Regions from separate parts of the Rhizobium sp. 05L429 genome, predicted to be linked through region 3. Evidence: predicted binding sites of a transcription regulator. Region 3 holds the regulator's gene; each other region holds the start of a gene.

Region 1 (6,346 bases), on a different contig from region 3:
ACCATGCTGTTCTATGTGGCACTGGTACCGACGCTGATCGATCTCGGCAGCATCGGCATGCGTGAATACCTCACCCTGCTTTTCGTCACTTTCGTGGTGCTGATGATCGTGCTCATTCCCTACATGATGCTGGCGTCCCGCGCCCGCATCATGCTGAAGCAGCCGCGCTCACTGCAGGCGCTGAACCGCGTCGCAGCAAGCATCCTGGCAGGCACGGCGGCCTTCATCGCCACGCGTGCTGCCTGAAATAAACATTCGGCAACGAACGGTTTTCAAAGGATTTTTTCTCTGGCTAGAACAGTCGGCGGATGAAGCCACTCTGGTCTCATCGCCAGTTTGACCCTATTCTCTCTGCAGATTTCAAAGGGAGAGCACCCATGTCGCACAAACCGGGCCGCGGCCGCATCTATTCCTCGATAACGGACACAGTCGGCGACACGCCGCTCGTTCGCCTCGACAAACTCGCCAAGGAAAAAGGCGTGGTTGCCAACATTCTCGCCAAGCTGGAGTTCTTCAATCCGATCGCTTCGGTGAAGGACCGTATCGGCGTTGCCATGATCGAGAGCCTGGAAACGCAGGGCAAGATTTCACCCGGCAAGACCGTGCTGATTGAGCCGACCTCGGGCAACACTGGTATCGCGCTTGCCTTCGCCGCTGCCGCCAAGGGATACCGACTGATCCTCACCATGCCTGAGACCATGTCCGTCGAGCGCCGCAAGATGCTGGCGCTGCTCGGCGCCGAACTGGTTCTGACCGAAGGGCCGAAGGGCATGAAGGGCGCCATCGGCAAAGCTGAAGAACTCGCCGCCTCACTGCCCGACGCCGTCATCCCGCAGCAGTTCGAAAACCCGGCCAACCCGGAAATCCACCGCAAGACAACGGCCGAAGAAATCTGGAACGACACCGACGGCACGGTCGATATCTTCGTTGCCGGCATCGGCACCGGCGGCACGATCACCGGCGTCGGCCAAGTGTTGAAGAGCCGCAAGCCTGACATCCGGGTGGTCGCCGTCGAGCCCACCGATTCTCCGGTGCTATCCGGCGGCACGCCTGGCCCGCACAAAATCCAGGGCATCGGCGCCGGCTTCGCCCCAAAGATCCTCGATACCAGCATCTATGACGAGGTCGTCACCGTCAGCAACGACGAGGCCTTCCAGCACGCGCGGCTCGTCGCCAGGCTCGAAGGGGTGCCGGTCGGCATCTCCTCGGGTGCAGCGCTTGCAGCCGCGATCGAGGTCGGCCGCCGTCCGGAAAATGCTGGCAAGAATATCGTCGTCATCATCCCATCCTTTGCCGAACGTTATCTTTCGACGGCGTTGTTTGAAGGGCTGGGAAGCTGAGAGAGGAATTCGTGAGTAGTGAGTGGTGAATGAGGTTGCTTTCGGTGCCTGCCACAATCGCTTTGGCTGGCCAATCACCGATTATGAACCGCTACTCACTAATCACTGCTCACTAATCACCCAACCTCATGCCGCTGCCGTCAGCCGCGTGCCGGCAACACGGTAGGAGATTGCCTCCGCGAGATGGATCCGGCCTACGGTTTCCTTGCCATCGAGATCGGCAAGCGTGCGGGCGACCTTGAGGACGCGATGGTAGCCGCGGGCAGAAAACTTCATTTTGTCGGCGGCATCCCGCAACAGCTGCAATCCTGCCGTATCCGGCTCGGCAAATTTCTCGATCATTGCCGTCGAGCATCCGGCATTGGTGGAAATACCAGCAGCGCCGGCAACGGCATAGCGTTCACGCTGGATGTCGCGGGCGCGGGCGACGCGCCGGGCAACATCGGCGCTCGCTTCGGCGACCGTCGGCCGGATCAGATCGGCAGCGGAAACGGCCGGCACGTCGATGCGGATATCGATGCGATCCATCAGCGGGCCTGAAATACGAGCCTGATAATCGCTCATGCAGCGCGGGCCGCGGGCGCAGGTGTGGCCTGGCTCTCCCGCCATGCCGCAGCGGCAAGGGTTCATGGCCGCAATGAGCTGAATCCGAGCCGGATAAGAGACGCGATGATTGGCGCGTGCGATGACACATTCGCCGCTTTCCAGCGGCTGGCGCAGGGCATCGAGCACCTGCGGTGCAAATTCAGGGAATTCATCAAGAAAAAGCACGCCATGATGAGCAAGCGAGGCCTCGCCCGGCCGGGCGCGCAGGCCGCCGCCAATGAGCGCCGCCATGGTCGCAGAATGATGTGGCGTGCGGAAAGGCCGGCGGTCCGAGAGCTTGCCGCCGGACAGCTGTCCGGCGATGGAATGGATCATCGAGACTTCGAGCAGTTCGGCAGCCAAGAGTGGTGGAAGGATGGAGGGCAGCCTCGAGGCCAGCATCGATTTGCCGGAGCCGGGCGGTCCGACCATCAAGAGATTGTGGCCGCCGGCAGCCGCCACTTCCAGCGCCCGCTTGGRGCTTTCCTGTCCCTTGATTTCGGAGAGATCGGGCAGATTGGCAGCGTTCGGACGGATGGAGGGCTCCGGTCGTGAGAGTATCTGTGTGCCGCGGAAATGATTGGCGAGCGCGATCAGGCTGCGAGGCGCCAGAATGTCGACGCCGGAACCTGCCCATGCGGCTTCCGGGCCGCTTTCGGAAGGGCAGATCAGCCCCTTCCCACTCGCATTTGCACCGATTGCCGCCGGCAGCGCACCGGCGATGGCGGCAATCGTGCCGTCGAGGTTGAGTTCGCCGACGACGACATAATCGGACAAGGCATCCGCAGGAATGGCGCCGAGCGCTGCCATCAMGCCGAGCGCGATAGGCAAATCGAAATGACTACCCTCTTTAGGGAGATCGGCTGGCGCAAGGTTGACCGTCACGCGCTTGGACGGCAACGCCAGACCAGAGGCATGTAAGGCCGCCTGCACTCGCTCGCGGCTTTCCGCAACCGCCTTGTCGGGCAGCCCGACGATCTGGATTCCCATCTTGCCGGGAGCGACCATGACCTGGACTTCGACCGGCACACCTTCAATGCCCTGAAACGCAACCGTGCTGACGCGCGCGACCATGCCTTGCCCCGTAACCTCTAAACCCAACCTATGAAGGCGGTCACAATCTGGCATGGAACCTAGAAGAAAACAAGAACGATAAGTGAACAGATTCAGCTATTCGCTGCAATCAAATTGCAGCGGGTTGTAAAGCCGGAACGAAGGCGATCAAAGGCGGAACGCTGAGAGCGTTTCCGTTTTCTTCGAATCAGAGGGATGCCCTATCTCTCTGTTTTCACCCAATTCCGGACGCAAACCGTTGCGCACTTTTGACGGGACTGCTCTAACCGCGCTTTCGTTCGATGGCTTCCCATAACAGGCTTGCGATGTCGACGCCGCCGAATTTTTTCACTTCGCGGATGCCGGTCGGCGAGGTCACGTTGATCTCGGTCATGTAGTCACCGATCACATCGATGCCGACGAGCAGGAAGCCGCGTTCGCGCAGGGCGGGTCCGATGCGGCCGCAGATTTCCTTCTCGCGGGCCGTCAGCTCGGTCGGCTCAGCGCGGCCGCCCACATGCATGTTCGAGCGGCTGTCATGCTCAGCTGGGACGCGATTGATCGCGCCGGCAAACTCACCGTCGACGAGGATGATGCGCTTGTCGCCCTTGCGCACGTCAGGCAGGTACTGTTGAGCGATGAAGGGCTCGCGGAAGAGCTGGCCGAACATTTCCAGCAGCGAGGACAGATTGCGATCGTCCTTGGTGGAATGGAAGACACCGGCGCCACCATTGCCGTAGAGCGGCTTCAGGATGATGTCGCCCATCTCGTCGCGGAAGCGGCGGATCTCGCCGGGGTCCTTGGTGATCAGCGTCTTCGGCATCAGGTCGGAAAATTCGGTGACGAAGATCTTTTCCGGTGAGTTGCGCACCCAGGCCGGATCGTTGACGACAAGCGTCTTCGGATGGATGCGTTCCAGAAGATGCGTCGAGGTGATGTAGGACATGTCGAAAGGCGGATCCTGGCGCAGCAGGACGACATCCATGGTCGACAGGTCGATGCGCTCAGGCGCGCCGAGTTCATAATGATCGCCCTTGACGTCGCGCAGCACCATCGGCTCGACGGCGGCATAGAGCTTGTCGTCGCGGAAGCTCAGGCGATCGGGCGTGTAATGGAAGAGCTTGTAGCCGCGCGCCTGAGCCTCGAGGCTCATGGCAAAGGTGGAATCGCCCGCGATATTGATGCCGGAGACATGGTCCATCTGGACCGCTACGTTCTTGATCTTGGCCATTTCCGTCCCTTGAGCTGATGCCGCCCAGATGTAGGTCGGTCAGCCATCAAACGCAACGGCAATCAATGGCTTCGGACGTTTCCGCGAGCGCAATTTTCAGGCGGCAATGCCGGTGCCGCCGCCGTTACGCAAGAGGTTGCGCAGGCGGTAGGCGATGGCGAGTGGCTTCGGGAAAGGCTTGCGCAGGAAGGCAACCTTGCGGACGTAATTATCGACCCGCCAGTTCGCCCAGGTGCCGCCAGCAAAGAAGGCGACGTCACCTGCCTGCAGCGTTCGCTCCAGGCCGTCTTCGGTGGTGACATGCACCTCGCCTTCGAGGATCATCACCGTCTCGTCCCAACCGAAACGCCAGCGGAATTCGCCTGATGTGCAATCCCAGATCGCCGTCAGCGACGCCTCGTCATGGCCGCGGGAATGTTCTGCCGTGCGCGCCTGCGGATTGCCGCTGATGATCCAGTCCGGATTGATCGGCGTCGATTTCAGCACCATGCCCCCGCTTGCCTGTGCGATGAAGGATTTGTTGGCCGACTTCAGCGCGGCATAAGGCACGGACCGCGCAGCCATGGCGACCGCGGTTGCAAGCATCATCTTCCAGGCCATGAATTACCCCCAATTTGCTACCCCTAGCTGCGCCGTGAATAGCAAAAAAGTCGTAAAAGCCCGTTCAAGCAGATGCTAAAATTTTAATGGAAGGTTGTTCGTCGCTGACGACTTCTTGGACACTCACCATCACAAGAACAAACTCAGTAAGGTTTAGAAAGCATCCGGGAAATGACGCGGCAGCTTCCCTGGCACTATCGCAACGATATCGTAGCGTTGCGATAGCCGAGCATAGTCCCGCTGACGAGCGAGCCAGAGGTCGCTTGCGGCCCGGATCCGTTTTTGTGAAGCGTAGGATACGGCATCCACCGCGCCCGTCTCGTCGGCGCGCGCCTTGACCTCGACAAAGATGGCCAGATCGCCCTTCCGGGCGATGATATCGATCTCGCCGAGCTTCGTCCGATGCCGCAGGGCGAGGATGCGATAACCCTTCAGCATCAGGAAAATGGCAGCGATATATTCCGCGGCCGAGCCGCGACGCAGCGCCTTTCTCCTGCGGAGCGTGGCTTCGCCGTCAGCCATTCGCAGCCTTCATGTCGAGGAGCTTCTGGTAGAGCACCTTGCGCGGCAGGCCGGTCAGGCGGGCAGCCTCGGTCGCCGCCTTGGCGGTCGGCAGCGATTTCACGAGATCCGTCAAAATCGCATCGACGTCGGCTTCGGCAACCGGCTGCTCCTGCGGTGGACCGATGACGAGCACGATCTCCCCCTTCACGTTGTCATGCTCTTCATAATGGACAGCGAGTTCAGAGAGCGTGCCGCGACGGAATTCCTCATAGGTCTTCGTCAGTTCGCGACAGACCGACGCTTCACGCGAACCGCCGAGCACATCGGCTGCCGCAGCAAGTGTTGCGCCGATGCGATGCGGCGATTCAAAGAAGATCAGTGTCGCCGGCGCACTCATAAATTCCGCGAGCCGGTCGCGGCGTGCCTTGTCCTTGGTCGGCAGGAACCCGGCAAAGAGAAAGGTGTCATTTGGCAGACCCGAGCCGACAAGGGCCGCGAGCGGCGCGGAGGCGCCCGGAATAGGAATAACGCGGTAGCCTGCCTCGATTGCCTGTTGCGCCAGCCGGTAGCCGGGGTCAGAGACGAGCGGCGTGCCGGCATCGGAGACGAGCGCTACCGACTTGCCGGCTTCGAGCGCCTGCAATAGCCGCGGCCCGGCCTCGTTGGCATTGTGCTCGTGATAGGCGAAGGGGCGGTTCTGAATGCCGTAGCGGTCGAGCAGGACACGGGTGACGCGCGTGTCCTCGCAGGCCAGGACATCGGCGCCAGCCAACGTTTCCAGCGCCCGCAGCGTGATGTCGCCGAGATTGCCGATCGGCGTTGCGACGAGATAGAGAGCCGGTTCGAGCGGGCGCGCCGGCACCGCGATATTGTGCAGGCGAAAACCGCGCCGGGCGCCGGTTTCCACTGTCGTCTCTTCCGTCATGTCATTCGCTTTCGTCCCGCCGGGCTTTTCTCTTTATGGGCGAGCGGTGCGGCTTCGACAAGAGCCCGCAATTTCTGTGAGCATTGCATTGCAAAACGGCATTTGCTG
Region 2 (3,958 bases), on a different contig from region 3:
GACAGCAAAAGCCGGATCCGTTCCGAAACGGAGCAATGCTTAATTTTCACTTAACCCTGCATGGAGCTCGTGCGGGGCTTTGTCTCAAAAGGCATTGCGCCGTTCATCCGTTCATCAATAGAACGACGCCAGCCATCATGATGATGGTTAGAGGCTCGTCACCCTCTACGGGAGACTACAGACGAGCCTCGTCTGACAGGAATTTCAAATATACCATCAGCAGTCAGAAGTATTCTCGTCACCGACTTGAATATAGCCAACACCGATGATTGTGCCATCTGCCGTGCGGATGAAGGACGGCAGATAGTGCGGTGCAGACGGCTCGCAGAGCGAGGCGTTGGTATATTCGTTCAGCGCTATTTCGTCCTTCGGCAAGACCGAATAATTCGTATCTGGTTCAAGGGAAGCATAAGCGGACCCGGCAAAGGCGCCGCATCCGAGAAGAAGGACCGCGGTCCAGAGGCGTATCAGCGTTTGCATTGTTGTCTCCAGCATTGAAATCCAGCATTTCAACACACGAGACGGGGAGTTGGTTCCTTGAGAATACCTGTGGGAAGACGTGATTTATCTGAGCAGCATGCGGCAATGCACATAACCGCTTCCGACGATATCCTCGGCAATCGCCAGTGCCCGCTCACTATCGCCCTTCCTGCGCACGAAACCTTCGAGAATGACGTAGGAGCCGAGGGTCGAGACGACAATTTCGGCCGCATCGAGGTCGGCTGCGGCATGCAGGGCGCTTTCCACGGACGCGCGCGTAGCAGCCGCGTTGTGGCCTTGCATGCAGGCTTCCTCGTGGACTAACGAGCTTTGAAAGCGCAGTACCATGATCGTTCCTGACATTGGCTAATACAGACTTAACGCCGGAAGACGACGTTTGTTGCCAGCCGCTGCTGGCTGGAAGCAAAGTTGAGAGTATGGTGGCGCCTGGATCTTGATGGTCTTGCAGCCGCTTTGTGCGATTGCGGCTGGAGGAGACGATGATGAAAGCTCAGTTGCCGGCCCTTTTTGCCGCCGCTCTTCTGGCGGGTTGTTCGGCTGCTGACGCGCCGGCGCTGGAGCCTATTCCCGGCAGCATCACCTATGGCGGCCAGCCGCGCACGAAGCTGACGAAATCGCCGATCGGCAGTGTCGTCCATAACGACTTCTACGATCAGCAGGGCCAGCACGTTTACGAAACCTACATACTCCAGCCCGACCGCAGCCTGAAGCTGGTGCGGCGCCAGATCGTGCCGGATTTTCCGTAGTAGCGCCGTGCGTCCATTTGGACGCATAAAGGACCCTCTACCTCTATTGGCCGATGCATCTGGCTTTCCGAAAACGAACTCGATTTTCGGGCCGATGGTGTCGTGAATGGTAGCCCGTGCCTGCTTGACAGGAGCGGCAATCAAGAACATTCAAGGAACGTCTAACACTCGCGCTGGTGATTCTCCGGCGAGAGCCAACCGGACCGCTGGATGTATCTCGAAAAGCTCAACCCCCAGCAGCGTTTGGCCGTCGAGCACGGCACGCTCATCGAAGGCAGCCATATTGCGGGGCCGCTGCTTATCATTGCCGGCGCCGGCTCCGGCAAGACGAATACGCTTGCCCATCGCGTAGCACATCTGATCCTCAAGGGTGCTGATCCGCGCCGCATCCTGCTGATGACCTTTTCCCGTCGGGCGGCTGCCGAAATGGGCCGGCGCGTCGAGCGCATCTGCGGCGAGGTCCTTGGCAAGAATTCCGGCATGATGGCAGATGCGCTGGCCTGGAGTGGCACGTTTCACGGCATAGGCGCACGACTGCTGCGCGATTATGCCGAGCAGATCGGCCTCGACCCGGCCTTCTCCATCCATGACCGGGAAGACAGTGCCGACCTGATGAACCTCGTGCGCCACGAGCTCGGCTTCTCCAAGACGGAAAGCCGGTTTCCAACCAAGGGCAYCTGCCTTGCCATCTATTCCCGCGCGGTAAACTCGGAAGCGGAACTGCCGTTGGTGCTGCGCGATGCCTTTCCCTGGTGCGCGACCTGGGAAAAGCAGCTTCGCGAGCTGTTTGCCTGCTATGTCGAGGCAAAGCAGAGCCAGAACGTGCTCGATTATGACGACCTGCTGCTCTACTGGGCGCAGATGGTGGCCGAACCGCTGATATCAGAGGATATCGGCAGCCGCTTCGACCATGTGCTGGTCGACGAATATCAGGACACCAACAGGCTGCAATCCTCGATCCTGCTTGCCCTCAAGCCAACCGGGCATGGGCTGACCGTTGTCGGTGACGATGCGCAGTCGATCTATTCCTTCCGCGCGGCCACAGTGCGCAACATTCTCGATTTTCCGGCGTCGTTCAGCCCGGCCGCCAATATCGTCACGCTCGACCGCAACTACCGCTCGACCCAGCCGATCCTTGCGGCGGCGAACGCCGTCATCGACCTTGCTTCCGAGCGCTTCACCAAGAACCTCTGGACGGAGCGGGAATCGCCGGAGCGGCCGCGGCTGGTGACGGTGCGCGACGAGAATGATCAGGCGCGCTACGTGGCCGACAAGATTCTCGACCATCGCGAAGAGGGCGTGAAGCTGAAAAGCCAGGCCGTCCTCTTCCGCGCCTCGCACCATAGCGGCGCTCTGGAAGTGGAGCTCACCCGCCGCAACATTCCCTTCGTGAAGTTCGGGGGGCTGAAATTCCTCGATAGCGCGCATGTGAAAGACATGCTGGCGGCATTACGCTTTGCCCAGAACCCGCGCGACCGGGTGGCGGGCTTTCGGCTGATGCAGATCCTGCCGGGGGTCGGGCCTTCCACGGCACAGAAGGTGCTGGACCATATGGCAGAAGGCCCAAGCCCGGTGACGGCGCTCGCCACCATGCCTGCGCCGCCGCGCTCGGGCGACGACTGGACCTCGTTCGTGTCCACCATGCAGGAACTGAAGACCGGCAAGGCCGGCTGGCCTGCCGAGATCGAACTGGTGCGGAAATGGTATGAGCCGCATCTTGAAAGGCTGCATGAGGATGCGAGCGCCCGGCTTGCCGATCTCGTGCAGCTCGAGCAGATCGCCGGCGGTTATGCTTCGCGCGAGCGCTTCCTGACGGAACTGACGCTCGATCCGCCCGACGCAACCTCGGATCAGGCGGGCGTGCCGCTGCTCGACGAGGACTATCTCATCCTCTCGACCATCCATTCGGCCAAGGGACAGGAATGGACCAAGGTCTTCATGCTGAACGTCATCGATGGCTGCATCCCCTCGGATCTCGCTGTCGGCACGACGGCAGAAATAGAGGAGGAGCGGCGGCTGCTCTATGTGGCGATGACACGCGCCAAGGACAGCCTCGATCTCGTCGTGCCGCAACGCTTTTTCACCTATGGGCAGAACTCGCAGGGCGACCGGCACGTCTATGCGTCACGCAGCCGCTTCATTCCCGCGACGCTGCTGCAGTTCTTCGAGGTCTGCGGCTGGCCGCAGGCCAAAGCGGAAACGGCGGCGGCCCAGCAGGCGCGGCAGGTGCGCATCGATGTCGGTGCACGCATGCGCGGCATGTGGCGTTAGAGCCTCTCCTGACCAGATGGCGCTAAAGCGCGAGCGGTGGCTTGGCGGGTTCGAAGAAACGGCCGATCATTTCATCGTTGACCAGGGCGATTGCCGGCGGCGACCATTTCGGATTACGGTCCTTGTCGATAACAGCCGCACGGACGCCTTCGTAGAAATCCGCACCATGCAGGATCTGCATGCAGGCGCTGAGCTCACGGGCCAGGCATTCGCCGAGCGTACGGCTCTGGCGGCCGGCTCTCAGCAGCCGCAAGGTGAGCTTGAGGCTGGTCGGCGAGCGTGTGAGCATCACGCGACGGGTTTCGGCTGCGAACTCGCCCTCTTCCTGAGCGAGGGCCAACGCGATGTCCTCGACACGGCTGAAGCGGAAGGCGCGGTCGATCATCGTGGCATTGGCCTGCAGCCTGCCTTCGCCCGGCTGATCCGATAGATTGCGCAGC
Region 3 (11,488 bases):
TCGCGAAGCTAATGCCAAGTTACCGTGACGCCATTTTGTGCATCGCGGCATCATCTTTTAGGCAGTGCAGCGATGAGCCTCACGCATATCAGAACACCATGATTTGACTGGATTTTTGCTGCCGCAAATTTTCCTCGTATTTCAATCGATTATTGTTTGCGCGTTTTGATCTGAGGTTGCATTCTGCCGATCTCCGGGGGCGGGTCCAAGCGAATATGACGGGGTTCGATACAGCAGAACGGCATGTGCAATCCATTGATGCAAAGATGGATTTTGCCGATGCCGCACCGCGCGCCATTGTGACGCAACTGGCAAGGACGCAGGCTACGGTTCCGTTTCAGTGGCGGCTGATCGCCGTTGCGAAACGACACATCCGATCGTCTGTCCGCATGGCGGTCGAAGAGGCTGGCTACGGTCGCCTCATTCTTTTTTCGCCGGTCTTCCTTGGTGCGGGTGCCGCGACCTGGTTTCTGGCAGCTTCGGATTTTCCGGCTGTCTCGCTTGGTCTCTGCCTTTTTGTCGTCCTCGGTGCCGTCGTACTTTGCGGGTATGGCCGGCCGAAATTGCGGGCGACGCTCTCTGCTCTGCTTCTCTTTGCCGGCGGAATGCTTTCGGCACAGGTCGAAACATGGCGGGCGCAGACCCTGATCCTCGATTCAGCCGTAACGACAACGGTAACAGGCAGGATCGAGCGCCGCGAAGGCGACGGGCGGGGGCGCTGGCGTTACATTCTTGACGTCACCGGAACAGACGCGCCGCAGATCAAGCGTCCGCCTAAACGCATTACAGTGCTCGTGAGAGGCGCCGCGCAGCCTTTCGAGCTTGGCGACGTCATCGAGGGCAGGGCGCGTCTCACGCCTCCGGCAGGCCCCGCACTTCCCCACCTGAATGATTTTGCTTTCAGTGCCTATTTTGACGGCATCGGCGCCAACGGCTTTTTCTATGGCGCGCCGAAAAAGCTTGCCTTGCAGCCACAGCAAGCGGGCTCGGTCGGTGAGGCGACACTCGAATGGCTCTATCGCCTCAGGAGTGGCATCGGCGATCGCATACGCTCCACCCTGCCGGGCGATACCGGCGCCTTTGCCGCTTCGCTTGTCACCGACGAGAGACGGGCGATCTCGGATGACACGACGGACGCGCTGCGGCAGTCCGGCCTTGCCCATATCGTCGCGATCTCCGGTCTCAATATGGCGCTTTCCGCCGGCATCTTTTTTGTCGGCCTGCGCGTCGTCCTTAGCCTTTTTCCCGGCATTGCCCAGGCGTGGCCGACCAAGAAAATCGCGGCGGCCGGTGCGCTCGCGGCGGTGACGGCCTACTATCTGATCTCCGGCTTTGCCGTCTCCGCCGAACGTGCCTTCATCATGATGGCCATCATGCTGGTTGCCGTCTTCTTTGACCGGCCATCGATCAGCCTCAGAAACGTGGCGCTATCCGCTCTTGTGATCCTTGCGATCTCGCCATCGGAGGTGCTGGGGCCGAGCTTCCAGATGTCCTTTGCCGCAACACTTGCCCTGGTCGCCGGCTACGATCTCTGGAAAGGCCGGCCGATGTGGGAGAATGTCTTTGCCAACCTGCCGGTCATGAAGCCCCTCTTCGTGGTCGGCGGTTTCTTTGGTGGCATTTTCCTGACGTCGCTGATTGGCGGCTTCTCTACCGCGCTGTTTTCGATCGAGCATTTCCACCGGCTGACAGCCTATGGCCTGCCGGCAAATCTCGCGGCCATGCCGGTGATTTCCTTCATCGTCATGCCGGCTGGGATGCTGGCGATGCTGCTGATGCCCTTTGGCCTGGACGGCTGGGCATGGCATGTGGCAGGCTTCGGGCTGGATCTGGTGATTACAATCGCAAAGACGGTATCGAGCTGGGGTGGCAATATCGATGTGGGCCGTTTGCCGGGTTGGTACTTCCCGACGGCTGTTTTCGGTTTTCTGCTGCTGACCCTCCTCAGAACTCGACTGCGGCATATCGGAACGGCAATCGTCGCTCTCTCCACGCTTGCTGTCGCGGCGCTGCCATCAGAGGCAATGCCCGACATCGCCATTGCCGAAGACGGTAGCCTCGTTGCTGTTGTCGATGGAGAGGCGATAGCTTCGAACCGCGAAAAGCCACCCGCCTTCATCTTCGAACAATGGCAGCGGGCGCTTGCCATCGAAGAGCACAGGAAGCCAGTCATGCTGGAAGCTGCCAACAGGCCCACTGCGCCCGAAGGCAAAAGACTGCAGCTCTCGCGGGATCAACAGAATGAAGCCAGAGAATCGATAAGACGTGTCGCGATCGGTTCGCCGTCACGGTTCTCGTGCCTGAAAGGTGCCTGGTGCGCCATCATGCTCGGCAATGGAAAGAAACTGACGGTTATCGACAATGCAGCCTATCTGGGCCCTGCCTGCGATACGGCCGATATCGTCGTCACCCCTGTCCGTCTGCGTCTTGACGGCTGCCGATCCGGAGCTCTGCTCTTTACCGGCGAAACATTGCGCAAGACAGGCTCGATCGAGCTTCGTTTCACAGATGGCGGAGTTGCGGTTGCCGCTACATTCGACGCATTACCACGGCCCTGGATGCGCCACCGTGCCTATGACTGGCGTAGCGACACATTCGCTGATGTTMACCGGTCACCGGTCAGTGATAGCGACGAATGAGGCCGACGAGCTTGCCCTGGACCTTGACGCGATCCGGCGGGAAAATGCGGGTCTCGTAAGCGGGGTTTGCGGCTTCGAGCGCAATCGATGCGCCCTTGCGGCGGAAGCGCTTGAGCGTCGCTTCCTCTTCATCGACGAGTGCGACGACGATGTCACCCGGATTGGCCGTGCTACCGTTGCGGATGATGACGGTATCGCCATCGAAGATGCCGGCTTCGATCATCGAGTCGCCACGAACTTCGAGCGCATAATGTTCGCCGGAGCCAAGCATATCGGCGGGAACGGTGATGTCATGGGTGTTGTTCTGGATTGCCGAAATCGGCACGCCGGCAGCGATGCGCCCCATGACCGGCACGGAAACCGAATTGCCGTTGTCGGCCGCAGGTGCTGACTTTGCCGCGGCGGGAGGCGCAACAGGTTGCGGCTTGCCGAGGCTGCCTTCGATGACGCTTGGTGAAAAGCCGCGCCTTGGCTGTAGGCTCGAGCTGTAGGCTTCCGGCAGCTTGATGACTTCGAGCGCACGCGCCCGGTTCGGAAGCCGGCGAATGAAGCCGCGTTCTTCGAGCGCCGTGATCAGCCGATGAATGCCGGATTTCGAGGCCAGATCCAGGGCGTCCTTCATCTCGTCGAAAGATGGCGGAACGCCGGATTCCTTCATCCTTTCATGAATGAAAAGAAGAAGTTCCTGTTGTTTGCGCGTGAGCATCGGCGTGTGACCCCAGTATTGAAACAAATCCAGAACGGACACTATATGTTCCATATGTGTTCCGCAAGTGGCTAAATTTTCGTAAAATTTCTCCCCATTGTGTTGAGAATTTTATTTTTGTCGGCGCCCGGCCCGTCCGGCCTTGCTTCGTAAGGCTTGTTGAAGCACATCTCCTTGTGATTGCTGGAGAGTAGCTGATGACCCAAGACACGCTTGCGATCGATCATCTCGTTTTGCCGGTTACCGATATCGCCCTTGCACGCGAGAGGTTAGGCAAGCTGGGCTTCACCGTCGCTCCGGACGCGCGCCATCCCTTCGGTACGGAAAATGCCTGCGTTTTCTTCGCCGACAGGAGCTATCTCGAGCCGCTCGGCGTCGCCAGTGTCGAGGAGAGCGACAGGACGGCGCGTGATGGCAATGTCTTCACAGCCCGCGATCAGGCCTTTCGTTTTCGCTGCGGCAGCGAGGGCCTGTCTGCTATCGCCTTCAGTGCCGCGGATGCAAAGCATGAACATGCTCGATTCGTTAAAGGCGGCATTAGCGCTGGTTCTGTGTTGCAGTTCGAACGTCCCGTGAAAATGCCGGATGGCACGGAGAGCATTGCCGGCTTCCGGCTCGCCTTCGCCGGTGACCTCCGMGCACCGGATTTCTTTCTCTTCGCCGTCGAGCGCGTCAATCCGCTCCCTGCTGACCGCAGCGCGCTCGAAGCTCACGTCAACGGCGTAACCGGAATTGCCGAGATAGTTCTAGCCGCGCCCGAGCCTTCGGCCTTCGGCGAATTCGTCCGTGGCGTGGCAAGAGCCGACGCCGCAGATGAGACCGGTTTTGGGGTGAGAGTTGCTCTGGCAAACACAAAAATCAGTCTGATGAACCCGGCGGGTCTGGAGGCCTATTTCGATCTGGCGACGCCGGACACCGATCGCGGCCTGCGTGGGCGGGCGATCCTTTTCCATGCGGGCGATCTTGCCGTGACAGAAGCGCATTTGGCTGCTAACGGGGTGACCTATACACGCAAGGGCAACCGTATTCTGGTGAAGCCCGCGCCCGGCCAGGGCGTGCTCTTCGCCTTCGAGGAAACATCATGAGCTCCAATACCAATTCCCAGGTGACGGTCGGCGAGGGCGCCGGTAAGGTCACCTTCTCCAATACCGGCCGCTTGTCGCTGATCGCCGGCGCCTGCGAAATGGAAAGCCGCGACCATGCGTTCATGGTGGCCGGCACATTGAAGGAACTGTGCGCCAAGCTCGGCATAGGGCTTGTCTACAAGACGTCTTTCGACAAGGCCAATCGCTCTTCGTTGTCGAGCAAACGCGGTGTCGGCCTTGAGAAGGGGCTGGAAGTATTCGCTGATCTCAAGAAGGAACTCGGCATTCCGGTTCTCACCGACATTCACAGCGAAGAACAATGCGCCGAAGTAGCGAAGGTCGTTGATATCCTGCAGATACCGGCCTTCCTGTCTCGCCAGACTGATCTTCTGGTGGCTGCTGCCAAGACGGGCCGCGTCATCAACGTCAAGAAGGGCCAGTTCCTGGCGCCTTGGGACATGAAGAATGTGCTCGGCAAGCTGAATCAGAGTGGCAATCCGAACATTCTGCTGTGCGAGCGCGGCGCTTCCTTCGGCTACAACACGCTGGTCTCCGACATGCGCTCCCTGCCGATCATGGCAGCCACCGGTGCGCCAGTTATCTTCGACGCCACTCATTCGGTCCAGCAGCCGGGTGGGCAGGGGGAAACGTCCGGCGGAGAACGGCAATTCGTGGAGACGCTCGCGCGCGCTGCCGTGGCGGTCGGTGTTGCCGGGGTCTTTATCGAGACCCATCAGGACCCGGATAACGCGCCCTGCGACGGCCCGAACATGGTCTATCTCAAGGATATGCCGCGGCTTCTGGAAAAGCTGCTGGCTTTCGACGCGATCGCTAAAGGCTGACAGTCAAAAGCCTGACATGATCGTAATATAGCGACGAGTGGAACTGCATGCCGAAGGGTGCCGCAAACTGCCATTGTAATTTGCGCACCTTCGATTAAGACGGTTTCAAACGATTTATCCACCCACCGAGCAGGAAAAAACCATGACTGCAATTACCGATATCATAGCCCGCGAGATTCTCGATAGCCGTGGTAACCCCACCGTCGAAGTCGATGTCTATCTCGAAGACGGCAGCATGGGCCGTGCGGCTGTTCCCTCGGGCGCTTCGACTGGCGCGCATGAAGCTGTCGAACTACGCGACGGCGGCAAGCGCTATCTCGGCAAGGGTGTCGAAAAGGCCGTCGAAGCCGCCAATACCGAGATCTTCGACGCGATCGGCGGCATCGATGCTGAAAACCAGATTCAGATCGACAAGATCATGATCGAGCTCGACGGTACGCCGAACAAGTCACGCCTCGGCGCCAACGCCATCCTCGGCGTTTCGCTTGCTGTCGCCAAGGCCGCCGCGGAGGCTTCCGGCCTGCCGCTCTACCGTTATGTCGGTGGTGCTTCGGCAAGCCTTCTGCCGGTTCCGATGATGAACATCATCAACGGCGGCGCTCATGCCGACAACCCGATCGACTTCCAGGAATTCATGATCCTGCCGGTTGGCGCAGATTCGATCCGTGAAGCCGTCCGCATGGGCTCGGAAGTCTTCCATACGCTGCGCAAGGAACTCGCTGCCCAGGGGCACAACACCAATGTCGGCGACGAAGGTGGTTTTGCACCGGGCCTGAAGAGCGCTCCGGAAGCCCTCGACTTCATCATGAAGTCGGTTGAGAAAGCCGGCTACAAGCCGGGTGAGGACATCTATCTCGGCCTCGATTGCGCCTCGACGGAGTTCTTCAAGGACGGCAAGTATGTAATGGAAGGCGAAGGCCGCACGCTCGAACCGGGCGCAATGGCCGAATACCTCGCCGAACTCGTCGGCAAGTACCCGATCATTTCCGTCGAAGACGGCATGGCAGAAGACGATTGGGAAGGCTGGAAGACGCTGACCGATCTTGTCGGCAAGAAGTGCCAGCTTGTCGGCGATGACCTGTTCGTCACCAACTCGGCTCGTCTGCGTGACGGTATCCGCATGGGCGTTGCCAACTCGATCCTCGTCAAGGTCAACCAGATCGGCTCCCTGACGGAAACGCTCGACGCCGTCAACACCGCGCACAAGGCAGCCTACACCGCCGTCATGTCGCATCGCTCGGGCGAGACGGAAGACTCCACGATCGCCGATCTCGCAGTTGCCACCAACTGCGGCCAGATCAAGACCGGCTCTCTGTCGCGCTCGGATCGTCTTGCCAAGTACAATCAGCTTATCCGCATTGAAGAAGGCCTTGGCCCTCAGGCTGAGTATGCCGGCCGTTCCATCATTCGCGGCTAATACGATCTTATGAATCAGGCATTTGGAACCCGCGCCTTGGCGCGGGTTTTTTGTTGCGTCAAGTCTGAGTCAATGAACGGTTAATCTCTGCGCGGTAAATTGAAGGGATTGGTAATGCGTTACAGAGCATGCGTGTATGTGGACAAAGCATCATAAGAAGAGAAAGACCGGTCGCTTCGTCATTCCGGCCATGGCGGTCGCGTTCCTCTCCTATTTCGGCTATCATTGCATCCATGGTGATTATGGTCTGCGTGCGACGGAGGCGTTCGAGCGCCAACGTATCGCGCGCGAGAAGGAATTGGTTGTGCTGAAGACCAGGCGCGAGCATCTCGAAGCGCAGGTTGCACTTCTTAGCGACGGCTCGCTGGACAAGGATATGCTCGACGAAAAGGCGCGGTATCAGCTCAATATGTCGCGCGCAGACGAGATTGTAATTTACAATCACTACCGCAATTAACCGAATTTAGGTTAATCCAGAATTCTCGTTCTTTATCAATAATTTACCTGCGAATATGAGCCATGCAATTATGGCATTGCTGTGGTCATTTTTCTTCCCTATGGTACGCGCCACCTGAGAACCGATAAACCCATAGGGAGGGTTGAATGGCGTTGCGCAAAACCGCGACCGTTTCCAGCCGCAAAAACAGTGCGAAATCCGCAGGCAAGATATCGAACGGCGGTCCTATCGCCGATTTCGATCGGGACGAGGAGCTCAAGGCATATCGCGAGATGCTGCTTATCCGTCGTTTCGAGGAAAAAGCGGGCCAGCTTTACGGCATGGGCTTCATTGGTGGTTTCTGTCACCTTTACATCGGCCAGGAAGCTGTCGTCGTCGGCATGCAGATGGCCCAGAAGGAAGGTGATCAGGTTATCACCGCCTATCGCGACCACGGCCATATGCTGGCTACCGGCATGGAAGCGCGCGGCGTCATGGCTGAACTGACCGGGCGTCGCAACGGCTATTCCCACGGGAAGGGCGGTTCCATGCATATGTTCTCCAAGGAGAAGCATTTCTACGGCGGCCATGGCATCGTCGGTGCCCAGGTTTCGCTTGGAACAGGCCTTGCCTTTGCAAACCGCTACCGTGGCAATGACAGCGTATCCATCGCCTATTTCGGTGATGGCGCGGCCAACCAGGGCCAGGTTTACGAGAGCTTCAACATGGCTGCTCTCTGGAAGCTGCCGATCATCTATATCGTCGAGAACAACCGTTACGCCATGGGCACCTCGACGGCGCGCGCTACCGCGCAGTCGAACTATTCGCTGCGCGGTTCCGGCTTCGGCATCCCCGGCATCCAGGTCGACGGCATGGATGTTCGTGCCGTCAAGGCTGCTGCCGATGAGGCGCTCGAACATTGCCGCTCCGGCAAGGGCCCGATCATCCTGGAAATGCTGACATATCGCTATCGCGGCCACTCCATGTCGGACCCGGCGAAGTACCGCACCAAGGAAGAAGTGCAGAAGATGCGCTCCGAGCAGGACCCCATCGAGCAGGTCCGTCTGCGTGTCATGGAAAAGGGCTGGGCGACTGAAGACGATCTGAAAGCGATCGACAAGGAAGTCCGCGATATCGTCGCCGATAGCGCCGATTTCGCCCAGGCTGATCCGGAGCCGGATGCGTCCGAGCTCTACACCGACATTCTGCTCTAATCGGGGAGGGAACCCATGCCTATAGATATTCTCATGCCCGCCCTCTCTCCGACGATGGAAGAAGGCACGCTGTCCAAGTGGCTCAAGAACGAAGGTGACAAGGTCACTTCCGGTGACGTAATTGCCGAAATCGAAACCGACAAGGCGACGATGGAAGTCGAAGCCGTCGACGAAGGCGTCATCGGCAAGCTGCTGGTTCCGGCCGGCACCGAAAACGTCAAGGTAAACGCCAAGATCGCCATCCTTCTGCAGGACGGCGAATCGGCCGACGCGATTTCCGCTGCTCCCGCCGCCGTTCAGCAGGCTCCGGCCGCTGCTCCGCAGGTTGCACAGGAAGAGAAGCCGACGAACAGTGCTTCTGCTGCCGCTCCCGTCCCAGCCGAGCCCAAGGCTTTCGTGCCGAACGACCCGGAAATCCCGGCTGGCACCGAAATGGTGTCGATGACGGTGCGCGAAGCGCTCCGCGACGCCATGGCCGAAGAAATGCGCGCCGATGAAAACGTCTTCGTCATGGGCGAAGAAGTTGCCGAATACCAGGGCGCCTACAAGGTCACTCAGGGTCTTCTGCAGGAATTCGGCGCACGCCGCGTCATCGACACACCGATTACCGAACACGGCTTTGCCGGTGTCGGCGTCGGTGCCGCCATGTCAGGCCTGAAGCCTATCGTCGAGTTCATGACCTTCAACTTCGCCATGCAGGCGATCGACCAGATAATCAACTCCGCTGCCAAGACGCTTTATATGTCCGGCGGACAGATGGGCGCTCCGATCGTCTTCCGTGGCCCGAACGGCGCCGCCGCCCGCGTCGGCGCCCAGCACAGCCAGGATTATGCGGCCTGGTACAGCGCGATCCCGGGCCTCAAGGTCGTCATGCCTTACACTGCATCCGACGCCAAGGGTCTGCTGAAGGCCGCTATCCGCGATCCGAACCCGGTCGTCTTCCTCGAAAACGAAATTCTCTACGGCCAGCACTTCGAAGTGCCGAAGCTCGATAATTTCGTTCTGCCGATCGGCAAGGCTCGCATCCACCGTCCGGGCAAGGATGTAACCGTCGTCTCCTTCGGTATCGGCATGACCTATGCCACGAAGGCTGTCGCGGAACTTGAAAAGATCGGCATCGACGTCGAACTGATCGACCTGCGTACGCTTCGTCCGATGGATCTTCCGACGGTCATCGAATCCGTCAAGAAGACCGGCCGCCTGGTCACCGTCGAAGAAGGCTATCCGCAGAACTCCGTCGGCACGGAAATCGCCACCCGCGTCATGCAGCAGGCCTTCGATTACCTCGATGCGCCGATCCTGACGATCGCCGGCAAGGACGTTCCGATGCCTTACGCTGCCAACCTTGAGAAGCTCGCGCTTCCGAATGTCGGCGAAGTGGTCGATGCGGTGAAAGCCGTTTGCTACAAATAAGGGGAGGGCCTTTCGATGCCGATCAATATCACGATGCCTGCCCTCTCTCCGACTATGGAAGAAGGCAATCTTGCCAAGTGGCTGGTCAAGGAAGGCGATAAGGTCAAGTCCGGCGATGTGATCGCCGAGATCGAAACCGACAAGGCGACGATGGAAGTCGAAGCTGTCGACGAAGGCACGGTTGCCAAGATCGTCGTTGCGGCCGGTACCGAAGGCGTGAAGGTCAATGCCCTGATCGCCGTTCTGGCCGGCGAGGGCGAGGATGTCGCCGCTGCCGCAAGCGGCGCTGGCTCCGCCGCCCCGGCTCCGAAGGCTGAAGCTACCCCGGCACAAGCCGAGGCGCCGAAGGCTGCTCCCGCGCCCGCACAGGCGGCTCCCGCCTCGGCACCGGCTGCGGTCTCCTCTGGCGGCGCGCGTGCCTTCTCTTCGCCGCTTGCTCGTCGTCTGGCCAAGGAAGCCGGTATCGATATTTCCGCCGTTGCCGGCACTGGTCCGCATGGCCGCGTCGTCAAGAGCGATATCGAAGCTGCCGCTGCCGGCGGTGCTGCCAAGGCCGCTCCGGCCGCTGCTGCCCCGCAGGCTGCTGCACCGGCTCCCGCCGCTGCCGCTCCGAAAGGCGCTTCGGACGAGGCCGTGCTCAAGCTCTTCGAGCAGGGTTCCTACGAGCTTGTGCCGCATGACGGCATGCGCAAGACGATCGCCCGTCGCCTCGTCGAATCCAAGCAGACCGTTCCGCATTTCTACGTTTCGGTCGATTGCGAACTCGATGCGCTGATGGCGCTGCGCGCCCAGTTGAACGACGCCGCACCCCGCAAGGACAGCGCTCCGGCTTACAAGCTGTCAGTCAACGACATGGTCATCAAGGCCCTGGCTCTGGCGCTTCGCGATGTTCCGGATGCCAACGTCTCCTGGACTGAGAGTGCCATGGTCAAGCACAAACATGCCGATGTCGGCGTGGCTGTCTCGATCCCCGGCGGCCTGATCACGCCGATCGTCCGCAAGGCCGAGGAGAAGACGCTGTCGACCATCTCCAACGAGATGCGTGATCTCGGCAAGCGTGCGAAGGATCGCAAGCTGAAGCCCGAGGAATATCAGGGCGGCACGACCTCGGTCTCGAACATGGGCATGATGGGCGTGAAGAATTTCGCAGCCGTCATCAACCCACCGCATGCGACGATCCTCGCAGTCGGCGCGGGCGAGCAGCGTGTCATCGTCAAAAATGGTGAGATGGCGATTGCGACGGTCATGACCGTGACGCTCTCGACCGACCATCGCTGCGTCGATGGCGCTCTCGGCGCCGCGCTGCTGCAGGCCTTCAAGGGCTACATCGAAAATCCGATGGGCATGCTGGTCTGAGCAGACGCGGGAGGCGGACATGACGAAGACTGTTCTTTGCTATGGTGACTCGCTTACCTGGGGCTATGACGCCGACACGATCGGCCGTCATGCCTATGAGAACCGCTGGCCGAGCGTGCTTCAGGCAACGCTCGGAAGCGGAGCTCGCGTCATTGCGGAAGGCCTGAACGGCCGCACTACCGCCTTCGACGACCATCTTGCCGATTGCGATCGCAACGGCGCACGCATTCTGCCGACCGTCCTGCAGACACATGCGCCGCTCGATCTTGTCATCCTGCTGCTCGGCACCAACGACATGAAGCCGGTGGTTGCCGGCTCGGCCTTTGCAGCATGCCAGGGCATCGGTCGTCTGGTGCGGCTGATCCGCAGTCATGCCTGGC
Region 4 (7,433 bases), on a different contig from region 3:
AGCTCCACCGTCACCGAAAGCTTGCCCGGAAGCTTTGTCTTGCGCTCGCCTGGCACCTCATATTTCCAGGCAAAACCGACCGCTTCTTCAAAGGCGGAGCTTTCGCCATCAGAAAGCAGCACTGCTTCCATGTCGAGCGCATTGGCAAGGTCCGCTGCCTCCGGCCAGAAGGCCTCATCGATATAGGCATATTGCAGCGATTCATCATCGCAATGCAGATCGAGCACCAGATCGGCCCCGAGTGCCATGTCAATCAGCTTTCGCTTCAATCGATCTGTAGCCGGATAATCATCGAGACCGTCAAGCAACTCCTCCCGGTCGCGAACCGAGATCAGCGGAAAATCCCGATTGAAATTGGTCCGCGATCCCAAATCGAAGCGGCCCTGCAACTCGCCGAAATGCGATTGCGCCGCCCCGATCGGATTTGCCTGCGGCACGAGCGTGATATCGCCGGCGATACGTCCTTCGCTTTCTGCTTGCCCGAGTTGAAGGCAGAGAAAATGCGCAAGCGCCGTTCCCGGCAGTTCATTGGAATGCAACGCGGCCTGGATATAGACCTTCGGCGCCGCCGGATCGCTTCCCCTGAAGCGCATGACCGGCAACCGCCATTCGATGCCGGGCGTATCGCCGGGGATGATGATCTCTGAAACGTCCACTGTCTTGCTCCGCATGTGCATATTGAGTGGGGAGTTTTAGGCGAATCCCCACCCGCGGTGCAAGCGCAGCTCAGCCGATGAGAGGCCACCGGTTGATGACGTGATGCTCGCTCTTCCCGTAGATACTGTGAATCAGCAGGAACTCCTGGACGGTCCAGCGCACAGGTCGGTCAAGCTTTTCAGGCAGCACGGTCTTGCGATCATAGACCATCGTCATGTGCGGCGTCAGATGTCCGCCAACATTATAGGGTAGCCCGGCCTCGTAGAGACCTTCTTGAATTTGGTTGCGAAGATCCAGCAGGCCTTCGTTTTCTTGCCTGCCACAGATGACGAAAGCCTGCGCTTGGCCAGGATGCTTGAAGCTCATGGCCTCGTCGAGAACAATTTCGAACGGCTGGGCACGCACTGTCGCGGCGACTTGTTCAGCGCCGAACACGATATCATCCGGGAGCCGACGGTAGGCGCCAATGCCGTTCAGCGTGACATGAAGCACTGCGTTGGGCCGCGAGGGGCCGGTCAGAGAATGTCTATTGCGATACATTTGCGCGATGTCCAGCGCCTCGGATGCCGCTTCGATGGTTGGACGAAGCGCGAAGAAAATCCTGTCGTGAAATTCTCCGACAAGATCGGATTTCTTCTGCGGGCCTGCGCTATTCGGATCGAGTGGAAAATGAGGCATTTGAACTACGGACTACATCGCCCGCCTCCTTGTTTCGACAAGGAGGAGCATAACCGGATTGACATTATAGTCAAAAACAAAACATGAACAAAATGTTTTGTATGGATATTAAAGACAGAAACGGCTGCCGCAAGGCAGCCGTTTGTTGGCGTCAATCAAGCGTTGAGGCAAGCCTTATGCAGCGTTCTTGACGAGCTCAACCGCCTTCTTGGGAGACCTGGTGCGGGCTGCCTTCGGCGGCGCGAGACGAAGAACATCGTCTGCCRGCAAGCGGGCATTGTCTTGCGCCTTGTCGAGATTGCTGACACGGGCAGGGTCCATCGTGTAGAGGCTGCCGCCGGAAACGAACATATCGCGATAGGCGGCACGCTCGATCAGCGCCGTGTCGATGACATTGACTTGTTGCTTGGCGAGCAGACCCTTTACGGCGAGCAATGCGCGCGTCGTGATGATCGAGCTGATGCGGGTCAGCACGACCGAATGCGGGATGCGAATATCATGCTGGGCCGCGAGCTGCTTCAAGATCTCAAGCACCTGCGCGCCGCCGACGGCATCCATGGCGCAGCCCTGCACCGGAACCATCACATGATCTGAAAAGCCGATGGCCTTCGCCATCAGCGGGGTCATCCCGGCCGGCAGGTCGATGATGACATAACCGCCCCGTTTCTTGAGGTCCTTGATCTGCTGTTCGATCGTATCTTCACTGACGCCTGGCATGACGGCGAAATTGGCTGCTTCCCCTGTCAGGCGGTGCCAGCGTGTGGCCCATTGCTGAGGGTCTGCATCCAGAACGGAAACGCGATGGCCACGGCGAGCCAGTTCTGTGGCAAGAACGAGGGCGACCGTCGTTTTGCCGGCGCCTCCTTTCGTATTCGCAAAAGTAAGTGTTGGCATCGATTACCTCGGGTTGATGAGTTGGCGGCACTCATCCCTGAGAGAGACGCGTCTCGGGCTTAAAGGACAGCGGCTTTCGCAGTGATGAGTTGAAAAGGTCAAACAGCAACCTTGCGTGGCGCTGTTTTATCCTGCTGTCCGAGGTTGATTTTTTCTGGGTGCTATTAGTGAGCAAAGGCTGTAATGCATACGCGCCTTCTTCTCTTGCGAAGAATTGCGTATCTTGAACTGGTCCAGTTTGCGCGGATCCGATCAAGCAATATGGAAATGATGTGCATCATTAGGGCCCGATATTTTCTACGACAGGACTGACTCCATATATCGGGCGTCACGCGCTATCCGCCTGTATACGTAAATTGTTGGTCAAATCACCGACCGATCCAGTACTTATAATTTCACATTCTCTGTGAACCACTCAAGAAATTCTGTCCCGTCAAAAGTTGCTTCGCTGCTTTTGAGATTGTCTGAAATAATGCTCAAATTATTGGTAGATTTTAGTAGCCCCATTATGCTCATCGCGATCGCTTCGCCGTCCTTTTCGGCCTTTAAAAACGTCCCCGATGGTTTCGAAAAAACAAGAGTCAATCTTAGTTTCTCTCCCGGTTCTATTTTTATCTGTAACGGGATGCCAAGCTTCACATTCCAATATTTCGCGCCTCTTTCACGCGTGTCGATACCGTAGTCAAACGATCCAGAGACGGGGTATCCGAACTCCGCATCGGGCTTTTCTGTCGCCACCCCTATCACTGCGCCTTTTCCGTCTAATCCGACCTGCACGTTATACGTAACACTGTCGATAAAACCTGAAATTCCCGCGGCTTTTAATTCTAGATCTGAAGATAAATTAAGAGATTTTGTCCATGCTGGTACGACATTCGATGGATTTGATAGTGTAAATTCGATAGCGAATTTATCCTTATTTGTAGATTTTAATACTATTACATTTGATATAGCAGGAGAAACAGCCTTTATATCCTTCGATAACCCTAAAATGGTATCCGACAAAGTTTTATCAGAAATACTAAGGCTTTCGGCTATTTCAAGAACTGCTAATAGTTGTTTACGATTAAGCGTTGAATTCAATTTCAATTGCTCTATTGCTAATTTTTGATCTTCGGAAAAAGATTTAAATTCGGCCATAATTGACTGAAATTGTTCCAAACTTACCGAGCAGTTGCCAATACAGCTATCTTCAACATTACCTTCGATGACAATTCCGCCGGTCTCTGCTTTAACTCTTGGTTCTTGCGCTAACACAGGTGCAGTGTTCTGCGCCGCACCGGTGAGTAAGGAGGCAATAAGACTGGCAATGCAAAAATAAAAGCGCATCTGCTTACCCTACGGTTGCCTGTCTTTCTGCTGCGTCGATTGCGTACTCACTCTTGAGTTGGTAGCATTCCCACCGATAACTATTCCTCCAGCGGTGGCGCTGGTTCCGGCCGTTGGGGCGTTCGAAATGTTGTCTGAGGGATAGAAATAGACAAACAACGTCCAGAGTCCGCCAATTGCGATTACGAGACCGCCACCCATCCAGGCAATAATCTCTCTTTGTTCCTTTGAAGGCAGGTAAAGTTTCGGTCGGCCCATAAGTAAATACTCCTCGATAGTGAGCTGACAATCTCTGTTATCGGGCAGAGAATACTTTGTCGTTCGAGAAAATAATCTACAGGTGCAGTTTACTCGCAGACATACGAATCCATTCGTCTGCAGAAATATTGTAGCATATGATAGAAGTTGTGAGAAGGCAGTAATAACCGCTCCGCATCACGTTTGACCAGGTGCCGATATCCGTTAAAATTGTGCGAGAAAATTTTAAGAAAACCAATCGGCGAGGTGAGGCATCAAAAGAAATAACGCCATCTCGCCGGCGACCTGCCGGGCGTCAGTCGCGCGATATGCACAGCCCCGCGAGAAGCGGAGCGTAGACGGCGAGCCTGCGGGATACGAACTCGGTAAAGAGCTGCACGCGCTTCGTCTTGCGCGTCTCCCCCTGTGTGAGAAGCCAGAGCGTTCCATACATGTGCAGGTCGGTGCCCGGCACCCTCACCAGTAAGGGGTCGGCATCTCCGACGAAGCAAGGCAGTGTCGTGATCCCGAGCCCCTGCCGTACAGCAACGATCTGCGCCTCGGCGTCCGTAATCCTGAATGGACCCCCCGCGGTGTGAACCTCACCCTCGCTGGCCCAATCCGGAATTCCATGAATGCTTATGACGATCCACCGGATGGGATCAGGCGCGCCCGCACGCCATGCGGCTAGTCGGTCGCGGGACATGTAGACTCCACCGAACAGCTCCGGTCCCTTCAGGCCGTGAAGATTGAGCGGCAGCGTTTTGCGGTCGTAAACGACGCGGATCGCCACGTCGGCCTCTCTGTTCGTAAGATTTGCCAGCTCGCCGGACGACGAGATTTCCATCTCGATGTCCGGATGCAGGCGCGCGAAATCGGCGAAATCCGGCATGAGCAGGTGTGTCGCGAGTGCCGGAGCCAACGTCACCCGCAGAAGCCCGCGCACGCTTTGGTCGCGCCCGAAGACGCGCGTCTCCAGCTGGTGTGACGACGCTTCCATCTGGTTGGCAAGCTCGAGGACCTCCTCGCCCGCAGCCGTCAGGCGATAACCCGAAGGCAGCTTTTCGAACATCCGCGCCCCGAGGCGTTCTTCGAGCTGTGCGATGCGTCGCAGCACGGTCGAGTGATACACCCCGAGGCTCTCGGCGGCAGCCCGCACTGAGCCTCCGCGCGCCACAGCCAGAAAGTAGCGAATGTCATCCCAGTCGATCATGGTGCAATCCTGCACCGCCCGGTGCGCCTTCCAAAGCCGTCTCTACTGCATCGTACTGCAGTATTGGTGGTCATCAAAGCCCATGTTGACAAGCGCGATATCGACTGTCGCGGCAGCATCATTCGTCAGGCCGGATCGATTTTGCACCACCGATGTGCGCGCTTCCGCACTCACCGCCTGAATCCTGCGGACCTATGTTGAGGGTCTCGGGGCGTCCCCGAACGACCAGGGGCAACGAAGGATGCATGACATGAACAGACTGAATGGAAAGACTGCCGTTATCACCGGTGGCGCTACCGGCATCGGCCGCGCCGCAGCAAAGCGCTTCATCGAGGAGGGCGCCTTCGTCTTCATCTTCGGCCGCCGGCAAGACGCGCTCGACGCGGCTTTGGCGGACCTCGGGCCGAATGCCCGCGCGGTGAAGGGCTCGGTCTCCGATCTGGCCGACCTCGACCGACTCTACGCGGCGGTGGCGGCCGAGCGCGGAACCCTCGATATCGTCTTTGCCAATGCCGGGGCGGGAAGCCCGCTTCCGCTCGGCAAGATCACCCCCGAGCACATCGATGAAACTTTCGACACCAATGTGAAGGGTACGATCATGACGGTCCAGAAGGCGCTGCCGCTGATGGGGGAAGGCGGTTCGATCATCCTGACCGGCTCTAGCGCCGGCACCACGGGCGCCCCGGCATTCAGCGCCTACAGCGCGAGCAAGGCGGCAGTGCGCAACCTCGCGCGGACCTGGGCGGAAGACCTTAAAGGCACCGGCATCCGTGTAAATGTGCTGTCGCCCGGGGCGACGGCGACCGAACTGGCGAAGGAAGCGCTCGGCGAGGAGGGCCAGAAGGTCTTCGCCTCGATGACCCCGCTTCAGCGTATGGCCGATCCGGCGGAGATCGGAGCGGTGGCTGCATTTCTCGCGTCGCCGGACAGCAGCTTCATGACCGCCAGCGAGGTCGCGGCCGACGGCGGCCTCGCGCAACTCTGACGCGTTCCGCCGGGCTAGGCCGGGGGATCAATATCAACACGGAGAAGTATTATGAGCTATGCGATTATAGGATTCGGTGCGGTAGGCCAGGCTCTCGCCCATACCTTCGCCCGTAAAAACATCGACGTGGCCGTCGCGAGCCGCCGGCCGGCCGAGGCGTTGGCGCCGCAGGCTCGGGCGATTGGACCCGGCGTCGTCGCCAAGTCGTTGCGGGATGCACTCGAGGCCGACACAATCATCTTGGCGGTCCCGTTCGGTGAGCATCGCGAGGTCGCGAAGGCCCTGCCGAGCTGGGAAGGCAAGACAGTCATCGACGCCACGAACGCCTTTGGAGTTCTCGTTGAAGAGCTGGACGGTCTCCCGTCCTCCGCCTTCGTCGCGAAGGCGTTCACCGGCGCCAAGCTCGTGAAAGGTTTCAATCACCTGGTTGCGGCCACCTTGGCCGCCGATCCGATCGTCGAGGGCGGACACCGGGTCGTCTTTCTGTCGAGCGACGACGAGGACGCGATCGCTCCCGTGGCGGCCTTGGCCAAACGACTCGGGTTCGCACCCGTCACGCTCGGAAAGCTCAACGAGGGTGGCGCGCTGGTGCATGCACGCGGCCGCACTTGGGGCCAGCTCATCTTCCAGGATTTGTTCAAGAAGGAGCAGTAATCGATCTGTGACCGTGTGATCGACGCCGAGAACTGGTCGCGCGCTAGCTTCTTCGAGCAGCGCGCGACCGAGTATTTGAAGGCCACAAAGTCGCGTAGGTTGGGGTGGGCCTGACGGCGCATGGGCGCCGTTCGAAGAGCGGGGAGACGCCCGACGGAGCGGCAGATCTGCGGGTCGCCTTGAACCTATCGACTGCTACCGATGGCCCCAGGGTTCGCTCGAATGTCCTCTGCTTCCGATACTACTCCCCTTCACTCCCACTCGATCGTGCCCGGCGGCTTGCTCGTCACATCATAAACGACGCGGTTGATGCCGCGGACTTCGTTGATGATGCGGGTGGCGGCGCGGCCGAGGAATTCCATATCGTAATGGTAGAAATCCGCCGTCATACCGTCGACGGAGGTGACGGCGCGCAGTGCGCAGACGAATTCGTAGGTACGGCCGTCGCCCATGACGCCGACGGTCTGGACAGGCAGCAGCACGGCGAAGGCCTGCCAGATGGCGTCATAGAGGCCGGCCTTGCGGATCTCGTCGAGATAGATCGCATCGGCTTCGCGCAGGATCTCGAGCTTTTCGCGGGTGATGCCGCCGGGGCAGCGGATAGCGAGGCCCGGACCCGGGAAGGGGTGGCGGCCGATGAAGCTGTCAGGCAGGCCGAGTTCCTTGCCGAGGGCGCGCACTTCATCCTTGAAGAGCTCACGCAGCGGCTCGACGAGCTGCATCTTCATGCGCTCCGGCAGGCCGCCGACATTGTGGTGCGACTTGATGGTGACGGAGGGGCCACCA

What was found. Region 3 encodes LexA, which represses DNA repair genes until DNA is damaged. Its sites were predicted from a motif close to TGTTCNNNNTGTGTTCNG; they were not measured.
Region 1: AC1DNW_RS10560 (YifB family Mg chelatase-like AAA ATPase) is a predicted target of LexA. The motif match lies at 3,060-3,077, and genes of this name have one in related genera.
Region 2: AC1DNW_RS21525 (ATP-dependent helicase) is a predicted target of LexA. The motif match lies at 1,390-1,407, and genes of this name have one in related genera.
Region 4: AC1DNW_RS10715 (2'-5' RNA ligase family protein) is a predicted target of LexA. The motif match lies at 1,408-1,425, and genes of this name have one in related genera.

What each region holds. Positions count from the first base shown of each region.
Region 1 is NZ_JBFTNV010000008.1:76,711-83,056, forward strand. Features, by position in the region: gene AC1DNW_RS10550 (LysE family translocator) at 1-246, shown strand, start outside; gene cysK (cysteine synthase A) at 378-1,340, shown strand; gene AC1DNW_RS10560 (YifB family Mg chelatase-like AAA ATPase) at 1,467-2,999, opposite strand; gene gshB (glutathione synthase) at 3,262-4,209, opposite strand; gene AC1DNW_RS10570 (cupin domain-containing protein) at 4,306-4,809, opposite strand; gene AC1DNW_RS10575 (YraN family protein) at 4,963-5,331, opposite strand; gene rsmI (16S rRNA (cytidine(1402)-2'-O)-methyltransferase) at 5,324-6,238, opposite strand.
Region 2 is NZ_JBFTNV010000021.1:74,094-78,051, reverse strand. Features, by position in the region: gene AC1DNW_RS21540 (hypothetical protein) at 217-480, opposite strand; gene AC1DNW_RS21535 (BON domain-containing protein) at 565-828, opposite strand; gene AC1DNW_RS21530 (hypothetical protein) at 984-1,247, shown strand; gene AC1DNW_RS21525 (ATP-dependent helicase) at 1,458-3,518, shown strand; gene AC1DNW_RS21520 (enoyl-CoA hydratase/isomerase family protein) at 3,541-3,958, opposite strand, start outside.
Region 3 is NZ_JBFTNV010000018.1:113,985-125,472, forward strand. Features, by position in the region: gene AC1DNW_RS19850 (ComEC/Rec2 family competence protein) at 216-2,639, shown strand; gene lexA (transcriptional repressor LexA) at 2,620-3,345, opposite strand; gene AC1DNW_RS19860 (VOC family protein) at 3,543-4,430, shown strand; gene kdsA (3-deoxy-8-phosphooctulonate synthase) at 4,427-5,272, shown strand; gene eno (phosphopyruvate hydratase) at 5,415-6,689, shown strand; gene AC1DNW_RS19875 (FtsB family cell division protein) at 6,826-7,146, shown strand; gene pdhA (pyruvate dehydrogenase (acetyl-transferring) E1 component subunit alpha) at 7,293-8,339, shown strand; gene AC1DNW_RS19885 (pyruvate dehydrogenase complex E1 component subunit beta) at 8,355-9,752, shown strand; gene AC1DNW_RS19890 (pyruvate dehydrogenase complex dihydrolipoamide acetyltransferase) at 9,768-11,108, shown strand; gene AC1DNW_RS19895 (SGNH/GDSL hydrolase family protein) at 11,128-11,488, shown strand, end outside.
Region 4 is NZ_JBFTNV010000008.1:103,230-110,662, reverse strand. Features, by position in the region: gene AC1DNW_RS10720 (M14 family metallopeptidase) at 1-656, opposite strand, end outside; gene AC1DNW_RS10715 (2'-5' RNA ligase family protein) at 727-1,335, opposite strand; gene AC1DNW_RS10710 (AAA family ATPase) at 1,510-2,229, opposite strand; gene AC1DNW_RS10705 (hypothetical protein) at 2,617-3,558, opposite strand; gene AC1DNW_RS10700 (LysR family transcriptional regulator) at 4,112-5,008, opposite strand; gene AC1DNW_RS10695 (SDR family oxidoreductase) at 5,259-5,993, shown strand; gene AC1DNW_RS10690 (NAD(P)-binding domain-containing protein) at 6,045-6,647, shown strand; gene guaA (glutamine-hydrolyzing GMP synthase) at 6,899-7,433, opposite strand, start outside.